Linked DNA regions of Variovorax paradoxus. The protein of the gene in region 2 interacts with the protein of the main gene of each other region in a pairwise test. Links are inferred from orthologs where the notes say so. Each region holds a gene or a part of one and is shown on either strand. Other genes may lie near its edges.

Region 1 (4,266 bases), 1.3 Mb from region 2 along the record:
AAGGCTTCAACGTCAACTTCCCGATGCCTCACGGCGCGCCGGAAGCAGTCTTTTTCGAGCGGCTCGACGAGGCCACGGAGGCGCTGCGGCGCTTCGCGCCTGACGCGCTGGTGCTGGCCCTCGGCTTCGACATCTACAAGGACGATCCGCAGTCGCAGGTCGCGGTGACGACCGAGGGCTTCGGGCGTCTCGGCAAGGCCATTGGTGCACTGGGCCTGCCGACATTGATCGTCCAGGAAGGCGGCTATCACCTCGAGAGCCTGGAAGCCAACGCAAGCGCCTTCTTCGGGGGATTCGCGGATATCGCGTGATGGTCTTGGCAGCGACGGCCGCTGCGCTGTGTACAGTCGGCGCTTCGAATGGAAGCAGGTAAAGACATGGCGCGCGCAAACGACTGGGCAAGCAAGGTGATGGCATTGATCAACGGTGGCAACCCCACCGCCGCCATCGCGCAGATCAAGGTCGCGCCCTCGGTCAAGGACCTGAAGGCGCTGCAGACCATCATGACGCTCTCGAAAATGAAAGGCCGCTATCCGAACGTGGATGCGGCCATTGCGGACAACCTGGAGCTGCTTGCGGCGCCCCGGCTGCACCGATCGCCGTGATTTACAGCGCTTGACCGAGGCGCTTCACGCCCTCTTCGATCTTGGCCACATCGGCCGTCGCGAAGCTCAGACGCAGCGTCGCAACATCGGGCTTCTCGGCAAAGAACGGCGCGCCAGGCACGAAGGCCACGAGCTTCTCGATCGCGCGCTTGGCCAGTTCGTTCGCATCGGCCAGCTTGCCGTTGGCGCCCGTGAGGCGCGCCCAGAAGAACAGGCCGCCGTTGGGCTGCGTGAAGCTCACCGCATCGCCCAGCTCGCGTTTCAGTGCCGCGCCCATGGCCTGCGCGCGCTGGCCGTACACCTCGCGCACATGCGCCAGCGTGGCGGGCATGCGGCCGCTCTTGAGGTACTGGGCCGCTGTGGCCTGCGAGAAGGTGCTCGTGTGCGCGTCGCTGAACTGCTTGCACATCGTCGCCTTGGCCAGCAGTTCGGGCGGAGCAATCATCCAGCCGATGCGCAGGCCGGGGCTCAGAACCTTGCTCAGGCTGCCGCAATGCGCCAGCAGTTCGCGGCTGCCCGGCACGTCCTTGCTCAGCGCCAGGATCGACGGCGGTGGGGCTTCGCCGAAGTAGAGGTCGCCGTAAGGGTCGTCCTCGACGATCAGCGTTTGGTACTTCACGGCCAGTTCGAGCACCTTCTTGCGGCGCTCCAGCGTCAGCATCGCGCCGCTGGGGTTGCCGAAGGTGGGGATCAGGTAGACGAACTTGGGCTTGTGCTCGGCAATGAGCGTCTCCAGCTCGTCGGTCTTCACGCCGTTGGCGTCGATGGGCGCACTGATGAGCTGCGCGCCATAAAGGCGGAAGCACTGGATGGTCGCCAGGAAGGTCGGGCCCTCGACGATCACCTTGTCGCCGGGCGAGATCATGGTCTTGCCCAGCAGGTCCAGCGCCTGCTGGCTGCCGGTGGTGACGATCAGGCCGCTGGGGTCGACGTCGACGCCCTTGGTCTTCATGAAAGCACTGAGCTGGGTGCGCAGCGGCTCGTAGCCTTCGGTGGCGCCGTATTGCAGTGCGCCGCCGGGTTCTTCGGTGAGCGCCCTGTTGCTCGCCTCCTTGAGGCCCTCGACGTCGAACATGGCGCTGTCGGGGAAGCCGCCCGCAAAGCTGATGATGCCGGGCTTGCCCAGCAGCTTGAAGAGTTCGCGGATGGCGGAGGTCTCGACGTTGTCGAGGCGGGAGGCGAATTGCATGGTCGGTCTCACTTTCTGGGTGACATTGTCACCAAAGCTCGGGCAATAAAGCTGCGTAAGGCTATCGCCTTTCAACGATATATTGCGCGAGCCGCCCTCACGAAGCCCCATGAAAAAAGACAACATCCCCCTCTTCTTCGCCACCCTGCAGGCGGCCAACCCCACACCCGAGACCGAGCTCGAATACAACACCCCCTTCGAGCTGCTGGCCGCCGTGCTGCTCTCGGCGCAGGCCACCGACGTGGGCGTGAACAAGGCCACCCGCAAGCTGTTTCCGGTGGCGAACACGCCGCAGGCCATCTTCGACCTGGGTGTCGAGGGACTGGAGGAATACATCAAGACCATCGGCCTGTACCGCAGCAAGGCCAAGCACCTGATCGAGGCCTGCCGCATGCTGGTGGAGCTGCACGGCGGCGAGGTGCCGCGCACCCGCGCCGAGCTGGAGGCGCTGCCCGGCGTCGGCCGCAAGACCGCGAACGTGGTGCTGAACGTGGCCTTCGGCGAAGCGACGATCGCGGTCGACACGCACATCTTTCGCGTCGGCAACCGCACCGGGCTCGCACCCGGCAAGACGCCGCTCGAAGTGGAGCTCAAGCTCGAGAAGCGCGTTCCGCCGGAGTACCGGCTGCATGCGCACCACTGGCTGATCCTGCATGGCCGCTACATCTGCGTGGCGCGCAAGCCGCGGTGCTGGGAATGCGCGGTGTCCACTTTCTGCGCCTATAAACCAAAGACGCCCTCCCCGAAAACGGCCTGAAGAATGACGACACGAAAGAACGACACCCGGACGCTGCTGGCCACCGCCCTGCTGGCAGCCCTCCTCCCGGCCGCGGCCTGGTCGCAGCAGCCGGCCGCAGGCCTGCCGCCCGACGCCATGACGCTCTACGGCGGCCGCTGGTCGACGAACTGCGCCGACGCCGCGGCGCCGACGCTGCAGGTACGCCAGGACATGCTGATCGCAGAGAGCGGAAAGCGCCGCGTGGTCGCCCGCGAGCCACAGACGGCCCACAGCTTCTTCGGCAACAGCCCGCCGCCGGCAGGCTTCGACGTGGCGCTGATGAGCGACGCGGGCAAGGCCGGCTCGATGACCTTCCTCGTCTACCGCGCGGCGCGCGGCCAGTACATCACGCTGGACGCCGACAAGCCAGTCGCTGGCCAGCTGGGCCCCGAGTTGATGAAACAGCGCTACTGGCGCTGCGACGGTGCCGCGCGGGCCGAGCCCCCGCCCACCGAGCCCAAGGCCAAGGTGCCTCCCCCGCCCACAGGCAGCCCCGCAGCGCTGGCGCAAGGCCCGGCAATGCAGAAGGCCTGGCGCGCCGCCCTTGGCGCTCGCGAGAACGACCGCTGGCTGGTGCGCCGCGAAGGCCCGGCGCCCGAGCCGCAATGGGTGACGGTCGAGGGAACGCGCTACCTCCTGCACGCCTTCTGCAAGCCGCACGACTGCTTCGACAACAACGCGATCGCGCTCTACGACCAGGGCTCCGGCCGCATCTACGGCCTGGTGCAGCGCAACGGCAGCAACCGCCTCGTGGGCTCGCCGCCCGCCGCGCTCGCCCCTCAGCTCGAAAAGCTCTGGCGCGAGCAGTGGCGGCAGAAGAACTGAGCTGACTGACCAGGTCGCCTGTCAGATGACGGGCGAATTGTCGAAAGTCAGCCAGCTGCCGAATGCAATCTCGCCGGCAGGCCAATCGGCAGCAGCTGCGGGACAGCGCACACCCCGGTGCAGCAGCGTCATCGCGCGCAGCACGCCAGCGTGCGTGACCCACAGCGCGTCGCCCTCGCTCAGCAGCCATTCGTCGTACGCGGCGGCCACGCGCTGCATGAAGGCGCGCACGCTTTCGCCATGGCCGCCCGCGGGCGCGTCGGCGAAGTTACCGGTCCAGGCCTCGAAGTCCTCGCGCGGAATGGCGGACCACGGCCGCCCTTCCCAGCCGCCGAAATTCATTTCAGCGAGCCGGGCGTCGCGCTGTACCCGGAGATCGGGCCGCAATGCAGCGATGGCATCGGCCAGTCTGGCGCAGCGCCGCAGCGGCGAGCTGATCAACGTGATGTCCGCAGGCAGCAAAGGCGCGATGCGCTGCGCGGCGGCGAGCGTGGCGTCCGCATGGGCTTCGAGGTCCGTGGCGCCGTAGCAAAGGCCAGCCTCGGCCACCACGGGCGCATGGCGCTGGAGCCAGAGGTTTCGGCTCGTGCTCATGCACGCCACGCCAGCGCGAGGTAGATCGCCAACTCGCAGACCTGCTGGGTCGCGCCCAAGCCATCGCCGGTAAAGCCTTGCAGCCGCCGAAGAAACAGTCTCGCCATCCAGCCCGCGGCAAGAACGGCCGCAAGCACGGCCGCCCCAACGTGCGCCGCGTCATGCGCACACAGCAGCAGCGCCACCGCCGGAACCGTCCACACCAGCGCAGTCACCAGCGCACCACCGCTGATCGCATCCGCCAGCGGCTTTGCCTTGCTCGCCCCGCTATCGCC
Region 2 (4,789 bases):
GCCGGGGCGGCTGCAGCAGGCGCCGATGCGGCGGCGGCCGGTGCGCTGGCAGTTGCGGTTGCCGGGGCGGCGGCCGCAGCCTGTGCAGGCGCCGGGGCAGCAGCGCCCGCAGTACCTTCGAGCACGGCAATCAGGTCACCGATGTTGACCGTGTCGCCGACCTTGACCTTGAGTTCCTTGAGCACGCCGGCAGCCGACGACGGAATCTCCATCGAGGCTTTGTCCGACTCCACCGTGATCAGCGACTGCTCGACCTTGATCGCGTCGCCCGGCTTCACGAGCACTTCAATGACGGCGACGTCCTTGAAATCGCCGATGTCCGGCACCTTGATCTCGACCGGACCCGAGGCTGCCGGGGCGGCAGCAGGAGCTGCGGCGGCCGGCGCAGGCGCGGCGGCTGCGGGAGCCGCTGCAGGCGCAGGGGCCGGCGCTGCTGCAGCACCCGCTCCCTCGGCCTCGAGCACGAGCACCACCGAGCCCTCTTTCACCTTGCTGCCGACTTCGACCTTCAGTTCCTTGACCACACCGGCCGTGGACGACGGGATTTCCATCGATGCCTTGTCCGATTCGACTGTGATGAGCGACTGCTCGGCCTTGACCGTGTCGCCCACCTTCACGAGCACCTCGATCACCGCGACTTCATCGAAATCGCCGATGTCCGGCACCTTCACTTCCACTGCTGCCATATCGTTGTCTCCCGCCGTAAGGCGCCGTTCGTTCGTTGGTTGTTGATGTTCAAGCGTAAAGCGGGTTGACCTTGTCGACATTGATGCCGTACTTCTTGATCGCTTCCACCACCTTGGCCACCGGCACGGTGCCATCTTCGCTCAGCGCCTTGAGCGCGGCCACCACGATGTAGTGGCGGTTGATCTCGAAGTGCTCGCGCAGCTTGTTGCGGAAGTCGCTTCGGCCGAAGCCGTCGGTGCCGAGCACCTTGTAGGTGCGGCCCTTCGGGATGAAGGGGCGGATCTGCTCGGCATAGGCCTTCATGTAGTCGGTCGATGCGACCACCGGGCCGGCCGAGGCGCCGAGCTGCTCGGCCACGAAGGGCACGCGCGGCGTCTGGTCGGGGTGCAGCAGGTTCCAGCGGTCGGCGTCCTGGCCATCGCGGGTGAGCTCGTTGAAGCTCGGGCAGCTCCACACGGAAGCCGACACGCCCCAGTCCTTTTCGAGCAGCTCTTGCGCAGCGAAGCTTTCGCGCAGGATGGTGCCGCTGCCCAGCAGTTGCACCGTGGGTGCCTTGGCCTTGAGCGCGGGACCCTGCTTCGACAGGTACATGCCCTTGATGATCTGCTCTTCGGTGCCGGGCTGCAGGCCAGGCATCGCGTAGTTCTCGTTGAGCAGCGTCAGGTAGTAGTAGACGTTGTCCTGCTTCTCGACCATGCGCTTGAGGCCATGGTGCAGGATGACGCCGACTTCGTGCGCGAAGGTCGGGTCGTAGCTCACGCAGTTCGGGATGGTGTTGGCCAGGATGTGGCTGTGACCGTCTTCGTGCTGCAGGCCTTCGCCGTTCAGCGTGGTGCGCCCCGAGGTGCCGCCGAGCAGGAAGCCGCGCGCCTGCATGTCGCCGGCCGCCCAGGCCAGGTCGCCGATGCGCTGGAAGCCGAACATCGAGTAGTACACGTAGAACGGCACCATGATGCGGTTGTTCGTGCTGTACGACGTGGCTGCCGCGATCCAGCTCGACATGCCGCCGGCTTCGTTGATGCCTTCCTGCAGGATCTGGCCGGCCTTGTCTTCCTTGTAGTACATGACCTGGTCTTTATCGACCGGGGTGTACTGCTGACCGTGCGGGTTGTAGATGCCGATCTGGCGGAACAGGCCTTCCATGCCGAAGGTGCGCGCCTCGTCCACAAGAATGGGCACCACGCGCGGGCCCAGCGCCTTGTCGCGCAGCAATTGCGTGAGGAAGCGCACGTAGGCCTGCGTGGTCGAGATCTCGCGGCCCTCGGCTGTGGGCTCCATCACCGCCTTGAAGGTGTCGAGCGACGGCACCGTGAAGCTCTCGTCGGCCTTGACGCGGCGGTGCGGCAGGTAACCGCCCAGGGCCTTGCGGCGCTCGTGCAGGTAACGCATTTCCGGCGTGTCGTCGGCCGGCTTGTAGAACGGCAGCTCGGCAATCTGGCTGTCGGGAATCGGGATGTTGAAGCGGTCGCGGAAGGCCTTGATGTCGTCGTCGCTCAGCTTCTTGGTCTGGTGGACCGTGTTCTTGCCCTCGCCGATCTTGCCCATGCCGAAGCCCTTGACGGTCTTGACGAGCAGCACCGTGGGCTGGCCCGTGTGGTTCTGGGCGGAGTGGAAGGCGGCAAACACCTTCTGCGAGTCGTGACCGCCGCGTTGGAGGTTCCAGACCTCGTCGTCGGTCAGGTGCTCGACCATCTTCAGCGTGCGAGGGTCGCGGCCAAAGAAGTTCTTGCGGACGTAGGCGCCGTCATTGGCCTTGAACGACTGGTAGTCGCCGTCGTTGCACTCCATCATGATCTTGCGCAGCGCGCCGTCATGGTCCTTCTCGAGCAGGGCGTCCCAGCCCTTGCCCCAGATCAGCTTGACGACGTTCCAGTTGGCGCCGCGGAACTCGCCTTCGAGCTCCTGGATGATCTTGCCGTTGCCGCGCACCGGGCCGTCGAGACGCTGCAGGTTGCAGTTGATGACGAAGATCAGGTTGTCGAGGTTCTCGCGCGCTGCAAGGCCGATGGCGCCCAGCGATTCGACCTCGTCCATTTCACCGTCGCCGCAGAAAACCCAGACCTTGCGGTTCTCGGTGTTGGCGATGCCGCGTGCATGCAGGTACTTGAGGAAGCGCGCCTGGTAGATCGCCATCAGCGGGCCCAGGCCCATCGACACCGTGGGGAACTGCCAGAACTCCGGCATCAGCTTGGGATGCGGGTAGCTCGACAGGCCCTTGCCATCTACTTCCTGGCGGAAGTTGAGCAGTTGCTCTTCGGACAGGCGGCCTTCGAGGTAGGCGCGGGCATAGATGCCGGGCGAAACGTGGCCCTGGATGTAGAGCAGGTCGCCGCCGTGGTTTTCGCTCTCGGCGTGCCAGAAGTGGTTGAAGCCGGCGCCGAACATGCTTGCCAGCGACGCGAAGGAGCCGATGTGGCCGCCCAGGTCGCCGCCTTCGGCCGGATGGTGGCGGTTGGCCTTGACCACCATGGCCATGGCGTTCCAGCGCATGTAGGCGCGCAGGCGCTGTTCGATCTCGAGATTGCCGGGGCTGCGAGCCTCCTGCGAAGGCTCGATGGTGTTGACATAGCCGGTGTTGGCCGAGAACGGCATGTCGACCGTGTTCTGGCGGGCATGTTCGAGCAGCTGCTCGAGAAGGAAGTGGGCCCGCTCCGGACCCTCGCTCTGGATGACGGAGGACAGTGCATCCATCCATTCACGGGTTTCCTGGGCGTCCGCATCGTTTGCGGCCGAGCCGAACAGGTTCTCGGGATTTGCCGACATGCTTGTCTCTCCTTTTAGGGCTGTGGCGGTAATTTAGTGCGCTATGGGATCAGCGCGGCGGAGTTTCTCATAGAAACATTGAGATTTCAAATAGTGCGTGACGATTTCTTAATGTGATATTTATGACAGCACACTGATCGGGACGACAACCATCCCGCAACCACCACCAAGCCCATCCCACGGCAGCCCCACATCGCTTCCGGGAGGGGCTTCACCTAAACTCGGGTGATGCCTCTTTCCTCCCCGCTGGCCGTTGCCCGCAGTGCCTCGCCCCTGTCCTGGTGGCGCAGGTGGTGGCGCCGGCAGACGCCGGTGCTGCAGGACGCGGTCGCCATGCTCGCGCCGATGGCAGCCGTGCTGTTGTTTCTTGCCGCCATCGTTTCCGCCTTCTGGTACCTGCGCACTGAAGAAGTCGAGCGCGAGCAGGAGTCGGTACGCCGCGACGTCGAATACGCACAGCAGCGCATGCGGCTGCGGCTGCTGGAACGGCAAGAGCAGTTGATGCGCATCGCGCGCGATGCGTCGAACCGCGAGATCGACCCGGTCGAATTCACCAGTCGCGCCGAGTCCCTTGTGAGCCAGTTCCCTGAACTGCAGACCATCACCTGGATCGACGACCGCCGCCGCTTCAAGGCCGGCTATGCAGCACCCAGCGTGCACCCGGCTCAGCAGCACCTGATCGGCGACGTGCTGCGTCCCGGCGACATCGAGAGCAACTATGCGCTGGCGCGCGAGTTGCGCCAGCCGGTGTACTCGCAGCCCGTGGCCGGGGGCGATCCTGCGGCGATGCTGCAGTTGCACATTCCCCTTTTCGACCAGGGCCTGTTCGCAGGCGTGGTGCTGGGCGAGTTCTCGGTCGACGGGCTGCTGCGCTACGGCATGCCGTCCGAGGTTCAGGCGCGCTACGCGGTGTCGCTGCTCGACGCCAAGGGCCATGTGATCGCCGGCAATACCACCAACCTGAAAGACAGCGGCACGCGCCTGCTGCCCTGGAGCGAGCGAACCAACGAGTACGAAGTGCCGGTGTCGCCCGTGGGCAATGCGCTGGTGCTGCGGGCGCAGGCCTACCGCACCTCGCAGGGCGTGGTCGGCAACGGCCTGTTCTGGCTGGTCTGCGCGCTCAGCGTGCTCACGAGCTGGATGCTGATCGGCACCTGGCGCCATACGCGGCGACGGCTCCAGGCTCAGCAACGGCTGGTGGCCGAGACCAATTTCCGCCGGGCAATGGAAAACTCCATGCTCACGGGCATGCGCGTGCTCGATCTGCAAGGGCGCATCACCTACGTCAACGCCGCCTTCTGCGCCATGACGGGTTGGAGCGAGGAAGAGCTGGTCGGCC
Region 3 (4,410 bases), 1.5 Mb from region 2 along the record:
AGGAAATTGGTCTGTGCGATTTCGCACATAAGGAATGCCGCTTTCCTCAAGAGCAAGTCCAGAAGAGACGCGGGCAATGGCTTGCGTCGACCGGCTGTGCGCGGAACAGGCGTAAAAATGCCCGCTTGAGGCGGGCACTGAAACGTTGGAAGTTCAGGATTTGGACAGTGACAGCCCGCCAGCATCGAGGCTCCGCCTTGGATGGGCGGGCGCCTAAGCTACCTCTACCAGCGCTGGATGGCCGTCAACGAGATCATGGCGTGGCTCTGGCGTTCGGTCTGTGTGCTATCGCACGGTCCAAACTTCCTCCCAGCGGTAGTGTCACGGTTCCAACTCCTTCCATATGGAGGACACCATGACTCCCTCCCAATTCACCGCCGAGTCTCTGCTTTGTACCTACCTCAACGGGCGCAGCATGCCGAAGATCCTTCGTGACGCGGTTGTATGGGTGATCGAGGCCCGGCTGGCCAGCAACGAGACGCCAATTCTCGACGAAACGCTGCGCATTGACATCGACAACCATGCGGTAGCGCTTCCTGAACGACCGATCGTATGTGCCTTGCTGCGTCGCTCGGACGAGGCTGAAGTCACAACGTATGCAAGCGCGAGGCATCCAGGCCACCGAGAGTTCGGAACCTCAGTGTATTGATACGAGTGCTGGAGCTTCAGGGCCACCCATCGGCTTCAACTTTTTCGCTGACATGGCTTCCGGCGTTATGGCGAATCCGGTGCGCTGACGCCGGCGTGATCGGAGCGAAGGCACATCACTGGTGGTGTGCTTTCGCGATTCAGTATTCGTCAGACATCCGCAAAGTCTGTCGCGCTTTATTTCGCTGGCTGGGTCTCCGGAGCGGGTGTGACGATCACAGTAGTGCTTTCGCTAGGCTTGCCAGCCTCCCCTTTTTTTCCATCGACGCCTTGGGCACCGGCTACACCGGGGGGGCCTGCGGGTCCGGGCGCAGCCACGGGTGCCGCTGGAACGGCGACCACGGCAGTGGGTCTATCGCACGCGGCCAAGCTCAACGCGCCGAGCAGCGCAAAAGTCAGGAGTGAACGGTTCATAGAGAATCCTTTGAAGGCCCCTCAGGCTAGGCGCATTTCTGGCATGAGACGGTGCGCCAGCGAACATAGACTGAATCGCCCCGGCTTCCCTGGACACTTTTGAGCTGCTGGAAATGACGTCGCTCGACCTCTACGGGCGACAGGTTGCCGCAGCGGCTCATGCTGCAGACCAGGTTGTGGTAACGCAAGAAGCCCTGCCAGTCACGACCGGTTGAATCCACCGTCTTGAGCGGAAGTTGGGCCCGAGCCTGAACGACCGACGATGAATGAGGGCTGTATTGGCTCCGCCCATACCCCAGGGGCCACCTTTCCGCAGGTCCATCGACCTCCCCATGCTAAATCTACCCGGGTGAATTTCAACCGGATTTAGGTGATCCGACGCATTCATGAACGTTCAGTAGCGTCTCCCGGCAGCCTGCAGCAGCAGCAACCTCTCGGAAAAGTACGGTCGTGCAGTTCCGGGTTAACTGAGAACCGACAGCACCTGCGGCAACCCCTGTCACTTGAAAGCCCATCGATTGCCCTTATGATTAGCACTCGCTGCTGATGAGTGCTAACAGCCCTCGCTTCCAGTCGATGGGCTGCCGGCCTCCGGTCCGGCACCCGACCACAAACCCGTTTCTTATCCATACATCCAGGAGATGCAATGAAACTTCGTCCTTTGGCCGATCGCGTGATCGTCAAGCGTGTTGACAGCGAAACCAAGACCGCCTCCGGCATCGTCATCCCCGACGCAGCCGCTGAAAAGCCCGATCAGGGTGAAGTCCTGGCCGTGGGCCCGGGCAAGCGCAACGACAAGGGCGAACTGGCCGCACTGACCGTCAAGGTCGGCGACCGCGTCCTGTTCGGCAAGTACAGCGGCCAGACCGTCAAGGTCGGCGGTGACGAATTGCTCGTCATGAAGGAAGACGACCTGTTCGCGGTCGTCGAAGGCAAGTGATTTGCGGGACAGACCAAGCCGGCGCGAAGCGCGGATTGCTCTGTCCTCAACTGATTAGATTCAATTTCTGGAGTAAACAAACATGGCAGCAAAAGACGTAGTCTTCGGCGGTGAAGCCCGCGCACGCATGGTCGAGGGTGTGAACATCCTGGCCAACGCAGTCAAGGTGACCCTGGGCCCCAAGGGCCGCAACGTGGTGCTCGAGCGCTCGTTCGGCGCCCCCACCGTCACCAAGGACGGTGTGTCGGTGGCCAAGGAAATCGAACTCAAGGACAAGCTGCAGAACATGGGCGCCCAGCTCGTGAAGGAAGTGGCTTCCAAGACTTCGGACAACGCCGGTGACGGCACCACCACCGCGACCGTGCTGGCACAAGCCATCGTTCGCGAAGGTTTCAAGCTGGTGGCTGCCGGCATGAACCCGATGGACCTGAAGCGCGGCATCGACAAGGCCGTGACGGCCCTGGTCGCCGAGCTGAAGAAGGCTTCCAAGCCCACCACCACGTCGAAGGAAATCGCTCAAGTCGGCTCGATCTCGGCCAACAGCGACGAAACCATCGGCAAGCTCATCGCTGACGCGATGGACAAGGTCGGCAAGGAAGGCGTGATCACCGTGGAAGACGGCAAGTCGCTGGACAGCGAACTCGACGTCGTCGAAGGCATGCAGTTCGACCGCGGCTACCTGTCGCCCTACTTCATCAACAACCCCGAGAAGCAATCGGCGCTGCTCGACAACCCCTTCGTGCTGCTGTTCGACAAGAAGATCAGCAACATCCGCGACCTGCTCCCCACGCTGGAACAAGTCGCCAAGGCTGGCCGTCCGCTGCTGATCATTGCCGAAGAAGTCGAAGGCGAAGCCCTGGCTACGCTGGTCGTGAACACGATCCGCGGCATCCTGAAGGTCGTGGCTGTCAAGGCTCCTGGCTTCGGCGACCGCCGCAAGGCCATGCTGGAAGACATCGCCATCCTGACGGGCGGCAAGGTCATCGCTGAAGAAGTGGGCCTGACGCTCGAAAAGGTGACGCTGGCCGACCTGGGTCAAGCCAAGCGCATCGAAGTGGGCAAGGAAAACACGATCATCATCGACGGCGCCGGTGCCGCTGGCGACATCGAAGCCCGCGTGAAGCAAGTGCGCGTGCAGATCGAAGAAGCCACGAGCGACTACGACCGTGAAAAGCTGCAAGAGCGCGTGGCCAAGCTGGCCGGCGGCGTTGCAGTGATCAAGGTTGGCGCTGCCACCGAAGTCGAAATGAAGGAAAAGAAGGCTCGCGTCGAAGACGCCCTGCACGCTACCCGCGCTGCAGTGGAAGAAGGCGTCGTGGCTGGCGGCGGCGTGGCTCTGCTGCGTGCCAAGCAAGCCGTGGGCGAGTCGGTCAAGGGCGACAACGCTGACCAGGAAGCCGGCATCAAGCTGGTGCTCAAGGCCATCGAAGCTCCCCTGCGCGAAATCGTGAACAACGCCGGCGGCGAAGCCTCGGTGGTGGTGAACGCTGTGTTGGCCGGCAAGGGCAACTACGGCTTCAACGCTGCGAACGACACGTACGGCGACATGCTCGAGCTGGGCATCCTGGACCCGACGAAGGTCACGCGCACTGCACTGCAGAACGCCGCTTCGGTGTCCTCGCTGCTGCTGACGACCGAAGCCATGGTCGCTGACGCGCCCAAGGACGAGTCTGGCGCCGGCGGCGGCATGCCCGACATGGGCGGCATGGGCGGAATGGGCGGCATGGGCATGTAATGCCCGGCTGAGCACTGCTCACCAAAAGAAGAAGGGCCGCGAAAGCGGCCCTTTTTTATTGCCTGTTGCAGCAGCTACTGCAGTTACTGAAACTGGTCTCGCAGCACCGTGTAGAGCGCCTGAAAGCGTGTGTGGCGCGCGCTATGCACAGCGGCTCCTTCGGTCGACGGAATCAACTGCTGCTGCACCGGCGGCAGCTTGCACACCTCAGCCACCGCGCCTCCATCGGCCAGCCACGCCAGTCGCGCCGCGCCCAGCGCCCCGCCCGTCTCGCTCCCCGCATAGAGCGTGAGCGGCACCTGGAAGATGTCAGCCAGCAACTGGCCCCACCACACGCTGCGCGCACCACCGCCCACCAGCGCCACTTCGCGTAGCGGCATGTCGACCGGCAGCCGCAGGGTGTCGAAGCCATCGCGCAGCCCGAAGCTCACGCCCTCGACCACGGCGTATGCGATTTCCGCCGGACCGTGTGCATGCGTCAGCCCGAACAGCACGCCCTGTGCATTGGGGTTGTTGTGCGGCGAACGCTCGCCTGAGAGGTACGGCAGGAACAGCGGGCAGCGCTCGCGCTGCGCCAGTGGCACCGACGCCGCCGCTTCGAGCAGCGCGGCCTCGTCGGTGAACCGGAAGGTCTTTGCGGCCCAGCTCACCGCGCTCGCGGCCGAGAGCATCA
Region 4 (4,522 bases), 2.0 Mb from region 2 along the record:
GCACCACGCGGAACCCCCATGGTGCCTTCGGCTGGGCGCTCATCTCGAGCATGTGCGTGAGAAAGGCGCGCAGTTTCAGGCGCGGATCGGTCGACTCCAATGACAGCGCCATCAGCTCGTCGAGGCTCACCAGTTGCTTGTGCGCCTCGACCAGCACCGCCTCGTAGAGCCCGTCGCGCCCGCCGAAGTGGTAGTTGATGGCGGCCATGTTGGTGCCGGCGCGGGTACAGATTTCCTTGCTGGTGCTTTCTGCGAAGCCTTGCGCCGCGAACAGCCGGCCAGCGGTTTCGAGGATGTGCAGGCGCGTGGTGTTGCCGTCGGTACGCTGAGTGCGGGTTGCCATGCCCCGAGGCTAACTCAAACAAAAAAATACTTCAAATTCAAATTTCAATTTGATATCATCGCGCCGACTTCCGGGCCGCAGCCCAGTCAGGACACACGCCATGAACAAGAAGCCCCTCATTGCCATCGCCGCCGTGGCCATCGTCGCGGCGGTGGGCGGCTGGTGGTACGCGCACCACTCCGCCACGCCCTCCGACCAGCTTGTGCTGTACGGCAACGTCGACCTGCGCCAGGTCTCGCTGGCCTTCAATGCCAACGACCGCGTGGCCGAGCTGGCGGTGCGCGAAGGCGACCGCGTGCGCGCCGGGCAGGTGCTCGGCCGGCTCGACACCCGCTCACTGGTACTGCGCGTGGCGCAGTCGCAGGCACGCATCGGCGTGCAGGAACAGGCCCTGCTGCGCCTGAAGACCGGCAGCCGCCCCGAAGAAGTGGCGCAGGCCAAGGCCCAGGTAGCCGCCGCGCAGGCCGATGCCGATCTGGCACAGCAGCAGTTCGCTCGCCTGCAGGCCATCGGCAACACCACGGCCGGCCGCGCCGTGAGCCAGCAGGACCTCGACAGCGCACAGGCCAGGCGCAAGGTGGCGCTGGCGCAGCTCGACAACGCGCGCAAGGCGCAGCAACTGGTCGTCAGCGGCCCGCGCAAGGAAGACATCGGCCAGGCGCAAGCCCAGCTCGAATCGGCCCGCGCCGAGCTCGCGCTCATGAACCACCAGCTCACCGAGGCCGAGCTCAAGGCGCCCATCGACGCCGTCGTGCGCGCCCGCCTGCTCGAGCCAGGCGACATGGCCTCGCCGCAGCGCCCGGCCTTCACGCTCGCCATCACCGATCCCAAGTGGGTGCGCGCCTATGTGGCCGAGCCCGACCTCGGCCGCGTGCGCGCCGGGCAGGAGGCCCGCGTAAGCACCGACAGCCAGCCCGGCGAAGCCATCGCGGGCAAGGTCGGCTACATCTCGTCGGTGGCTGAATTCACGCCCAAGACCGTGCAGACCGAGGAGCTGCGCAGCAGCCTCGTCTACGAAATTCGCGTGATGGTCGATGACCCGCAAGACCGGCTGCGGCTCGGCATGCCGGCCACTGTGCGGCTGCAGCTGTCGCCCGCCACCGGCAAGCCCTGATGACCACCACCGGGCCGGCCGTGGCCGGACGCTCGCTGCACAAGCGCTTCCTGCTGAAAGCGTCGAAAGAGCCCGTGCTCGCGCTCGACGACGTATCGCTCGAAGTGCCGACCGGCACGCTCACCGCCCTGGTCGGCCCAGACGGTGCCGGCAAGACCACGCTACTGCGCCTCATGGCTGGCCTGATGCGCGCCGACGCGGGCGAACTTCGCGTACTCGGCATCGACGTCTCGGCCGATCCGCAGGCCGTGCAGGACCGCATCAGCTACATGCCGCAGCGCTTCGGCCTCTACGACGACCTGAGCGTGCAAGAGAACCTCGACCTCTACGCCGACCTGCACGGCGTGCCCCGCGACAAGCGGCGCGAACGCTATGCGCGGCTGATGGAAATGACCGACCTCGGCCGCTTCACCGACCGCCCGGCCGGCAAGCTCTCTGGCGGCATGAAGCAGAAGCTCGGGCTGGCCTGCACGCTGGTGCGCTCGCCCGACCTGCTGCTGCTCGACGAGCCGACCGTGGGCGTAGACCCGCTCTCGCGCCGCGAGCTATGGCAGATCGTGCAGCAGCTTGTGGACGACGAAAAGCTCTCGGTCATCGTCAGCACTGCCTACCTCGACGAGGCCGAGCGCTGCAGCCATGTGTTCGTGCTGCACGGCGGCAAGCTGCTGGCGCAGGGCGCGCCCGCCGAGCTGCGCGACCGGGCACACGGCCTCTGCTTCATCGCAACACCGCCCGACGGTGAGCCACCACGGTTGCTGCAGGCGCGGCTGCTCGACGCGCGGCAGGACATCATCGATGCGGTGCCGCAAGGCGGCGAGGTGCGCTTCATCCGTCGCGACGAGGCGGACGCTGCGCGGCTCGACGCATTGCTTGAGGGCGCACACACCGAGCCAGTCGCGCCGCGCCTCGAAGACGGCTTCATGACGCTGCTGCGTGCGCAGCCATCGCCCAACGCCGACGCCACCCCGGCAGCCGCCATGACCACTTCGCAACCGAGCACAGGCCAGCCCGGCGAAGTGGTCATCGAAGTCAAGGACCTCGTTCGCCGCTTCGGCGACTTCGTGGCGGTGGCCAGCACCAGCTTCTCCGTGCGGCGCGGCGAGATCTTCGGCCTGCTCGGGCCCAACGGCGCGGGCAAGACCACCACCTTCCGCATGCTCTGCGGCCTGCTGCCCGCCAGCGGAGGCCAGCTGCGCGTGGCCGGCGTCGATCTGCGGCATGCCCGCGCGCAGGCGCGTCAGCGCATCGGCTATGTCTCGCAGAAATTCGCGCTCTACGGCAACCTCACGGTGCGCGAGAACCTCTCGTTCTTCGGCGGTGCCTACGGCCTGCGCGGCGCAAAGCTGCGCGATCGCATGGACACGGTGCTGCGCCAGTTCGACCTGGCCCACTCGCTCGATTCGCCCAGCGGCCAGTTGCCCGGCGGCTACAAGCAGCGCCTGGCCATGGCCACGGGCCTGCTGCACGAGCCCGAGATCCTGTTCCTCGACGAACCCACCAGCGGCGCCGACCCGCTCGCGCGCCGCGAATTCTGGCGACGCATCACGGCGCTGGCCGAAGGCGGCACCACGGTCGTCATCACCACGCACTTCATGGAAGAGGCGGAATACTGCGACCGCATCGTGATCCAGGACGCGGGCAAGGTGCTGGCCATCGGCACGCCACAGGAAGTGCGCGCGCAGGCGCTTGGCGATGAGGAAGACAGCGGCAGGCGCATCGACATGGAGCAGGCCTTCATCGGCATCGTCGAGAAGGCGCGGCACAAGAGCAAGGAAGAGGTGGCGGCATGAACGGCATGAGCGGCTTCTGGTCCCGCCTGATCTCCCTCACGCGCAAGGAATTCCGCCAGTTGCTGCGCGACCGCAGCAACCTGGCCATCGGCATCCTGCTGCCGATGGTGCTGATCCTGATCTTCGGCTACGGCATGTCGCTCGACGTGAAGAACGCGCCAGTGGCGGTGGTGATGGAAGACGCCTCGCCCACCGCGCACGAAGCCATCGCCGGCCTGCAGCTCTCGCCCACCATCGCGCCGGTGCTGCTGGGCTCGATGCACGACGCCGAAGAGCTGATGCGCGAACGAAAGGTCGACGGCATCGTGCGCGTGCCTTCCGATTTCTCTCGCTCGCTCGCCGCCGGCAATGCGCGCGTGCAGCTCATCGTGCACGGCTCCGACGCGGGGCGCGCGAGCATCATCCAGGCCTACGTGACAGGCGCCCTCGCGCAATCGGCAATTCGGCAGATGGACAGGAGCGGCAACGCCTCCGGCGCCGATGCCCCGCCCGTCGGCAGCGTCACCGTCGAGCAGCGCATGTGGTTCAACGCCGCGAACACCAGCACCTGGTATCTGGTGCCGGGACTCATCGTGCTCATCATGACGCTGGTCGGCGCCTTTCTCACTGCGCTGGTGATGGCGCGCGAGTGGGAGCGCGGCACGCTGGAGGCACTGTTCGTCACGCCCGTGCGGCCCGTCGAGATTCTGCTGGCCAAGATCATTCCGTACTTCGCGGTCGGCATGCTGGGCCTTGCGCTGTGCCTGCTCTCCGCGCGCTACCTCTTCGCGGTGCCCATGTACGGCTCGCTGCTGGTGGTGGTGTTCAGCTCGATGCTGTACCTGATCGTGGCGGTGAGCCTGGGCCTGGTGATCTCGTCGGTCACGCGCAACCAGTTTCTCGCGAGCCAGGTGGCGCTGATCGCGACCTTCATGCCCTCGATGATGCTGTCGGGCTTCCTCTTCGACCTGCGCAACGTGCCCACTGCCGTGTGGGTGATCGGCCACCTGCTGCCGGCCACCTACTTCATGGACCTGATCAAGACGCTGTTCCTCGCGGGCGACGTCTGGCCGCTGATCTGGCGCAACTGCGCGATCCTGATGGCGTATGCGGTGGGCCTGCTGCTGGTGGCGCGCGCTGTAACGCGCAAGAGCCTCGACTGAAAGCCCCGGCCATGAACGCCCTCATCGACTTCTTCCTGCGCGTTGCCAACCTCTGCCGCAAGGAGCTGCTGACGATCCTCAAGGACCCGGCCACGCGCGCCATCCTGATCGCACCGGCGATCATGCAGAGCCT

The links.
Region 1: the proteins of aceE (region 2) and nth interact in binary tests that used the Escherichia coli proteins (3 or more experiments, as listed by UniProt). The link is inferred for Variovorax paradoxus from one-to-one orthologs.
Region 3: the proteins of aceE (region 2) and groL interact in binary tests that used the Escherichia coli proteins (3 or more experiments, as listed by UniProt). The link is inferred for Variovorax paradoxus from one-to-one orthologs.
Region 4: the proteins of aceE (region 2) and NWF24_RS09040 interact in binary tests that used the Escherichia coli proteins (3 or more experiments, as listed by UniProt). The link is inferred for Variovorax paradoxus from one-to-one orthologs.

The regions. Positions count from the first base shown.
Region 1 is NZ_CP102931.1:2,697,686-2,701,951, reverse strand. Bases 985-3,727 are described here. They hold nth (endonuclease III), read left to right. Parts: upstream 985-1,903; coding sequence 1,904-2,551; downstream 2,552-3,727. Other genes in these bases: NWF24_RS12670 (histidine phosphatase family protein), read right to left, coding at 3,419-3,727; NWF24_RS12675 (inhibitor of vertebrate lysozyme family protein), read left to right, coding at 2,555-3,397; NWF24_RS12685 (aminotransferase-like domain-containing protein), read right to left, coding at 985-1,794. Also shown: NWF24_RS12695 (histone deacetylase family protein), read left to right, coding at 1-311; NWF24_RS12690 (hypothetical protein), read left to right, coding at 378-605; more of NWF24_RS12685, read right to left, coding at 607-984; more of NWF24_RS12670, read right to left, coding at 3,728-3,991; NWF24_RS12665 (adenosylcobinamide-GDP ribazoletransferase), read right to left, coding at 3,988-4,266. UniProt on the Escherichia coli protein: DNA repair enzyme that has both DNA N-glycosylase activity and AP-lyase activity. The DNA N-glycosylase activity releases various damaged pyrimidines from DNA by cleaving the N-glycosidic bond, leaving an AP (apurinic/apyrimidinic) site.
Region 2 is NZ_CP102931.1:3,974,440-3,979,228, forward strand. Bases 536-3,801 are described here. They hold aceE (pyruvate dehydrogenase (acetyl-transferring), homodimeric type), read right to left. Parts: upstream 3,451-3,801; coding sequence 736-3,450; downstream 536-735. Other genes in these bases: aceF (dihydrolipoyllysine-residue acetyltransferase), read right to left, coding at 536-686; NWF24_RS18945 (PAS domain-containing sensor histidine kinase), read left to right, coding at 3,679-3,801. Outside these bases: more of aceF, read right to left, coding at 1-535; more of NWF24_RS18945, read left to right, coding at 3,802-4,789. UniProt on the Escherichia coli protein: Component of the pyruvate dehydrogenase (PDH) complex, that catalyzes the overall conversion of pyruvate to acetyl-CoA and CO(2).
Region 3 is NZ_CP102931.1:5,456,883-5,461,292, forward strand. Bases 1,524-4,410 are described here. They hold groL (chaperonin GroEL), read left to right. Parts: upstream 1,524-2,084; coding sequence 2,085-3,737; downstream 3,738-4,410. Other genes in these bases: NWF24_RS25835 (co-chaperone GroES), read left to right, coding at 1,709-2,002; xylB (xylulokinase), read right to left, coding at 3,821-4,410. In the rest of the region: NWF24_RS25830 (hypothetical protein), read left to right, coding at 356-649.
Region 4 is NZ_CP102931.1:1,941,387-1,945,908, reverse strand. Bases 853-3,851 are described here. They hold NWF24_RS09040 (ATP-binding cassette domain-containing protein), read left to right. Parts: upstream 853-1,456; coding sequence 1,457-3,247; downstream 3,248-3,851. Other genes in these bases: NWF24_RS09035 (ABC transporter permease), read left to right, coding at 3,253-3,851; NWF24_RS09045 (HlyD family efflux transporter periplasmic adaptor subunit), read left to right, coding at 853-1,457. Also shown: NWF24_RS09050 (TetR/AcrR family transcriptional regulator), read right to left, coding at 1-343; more of NWF24_RS09045, read left to right, coding at 444-852; more of NWF24_RS09035, read left to right, coding at 3,852-4,389; NWF24_RS09030 (ABC transporter permease), read left to right, coding at 4,401-4,522. UniProt on the Escherichia coli protein: Part of the ABC transporter complex YbhFSR that could be involved in efflux of cefoperazone. Probably responsible for energy coupling to the transport system.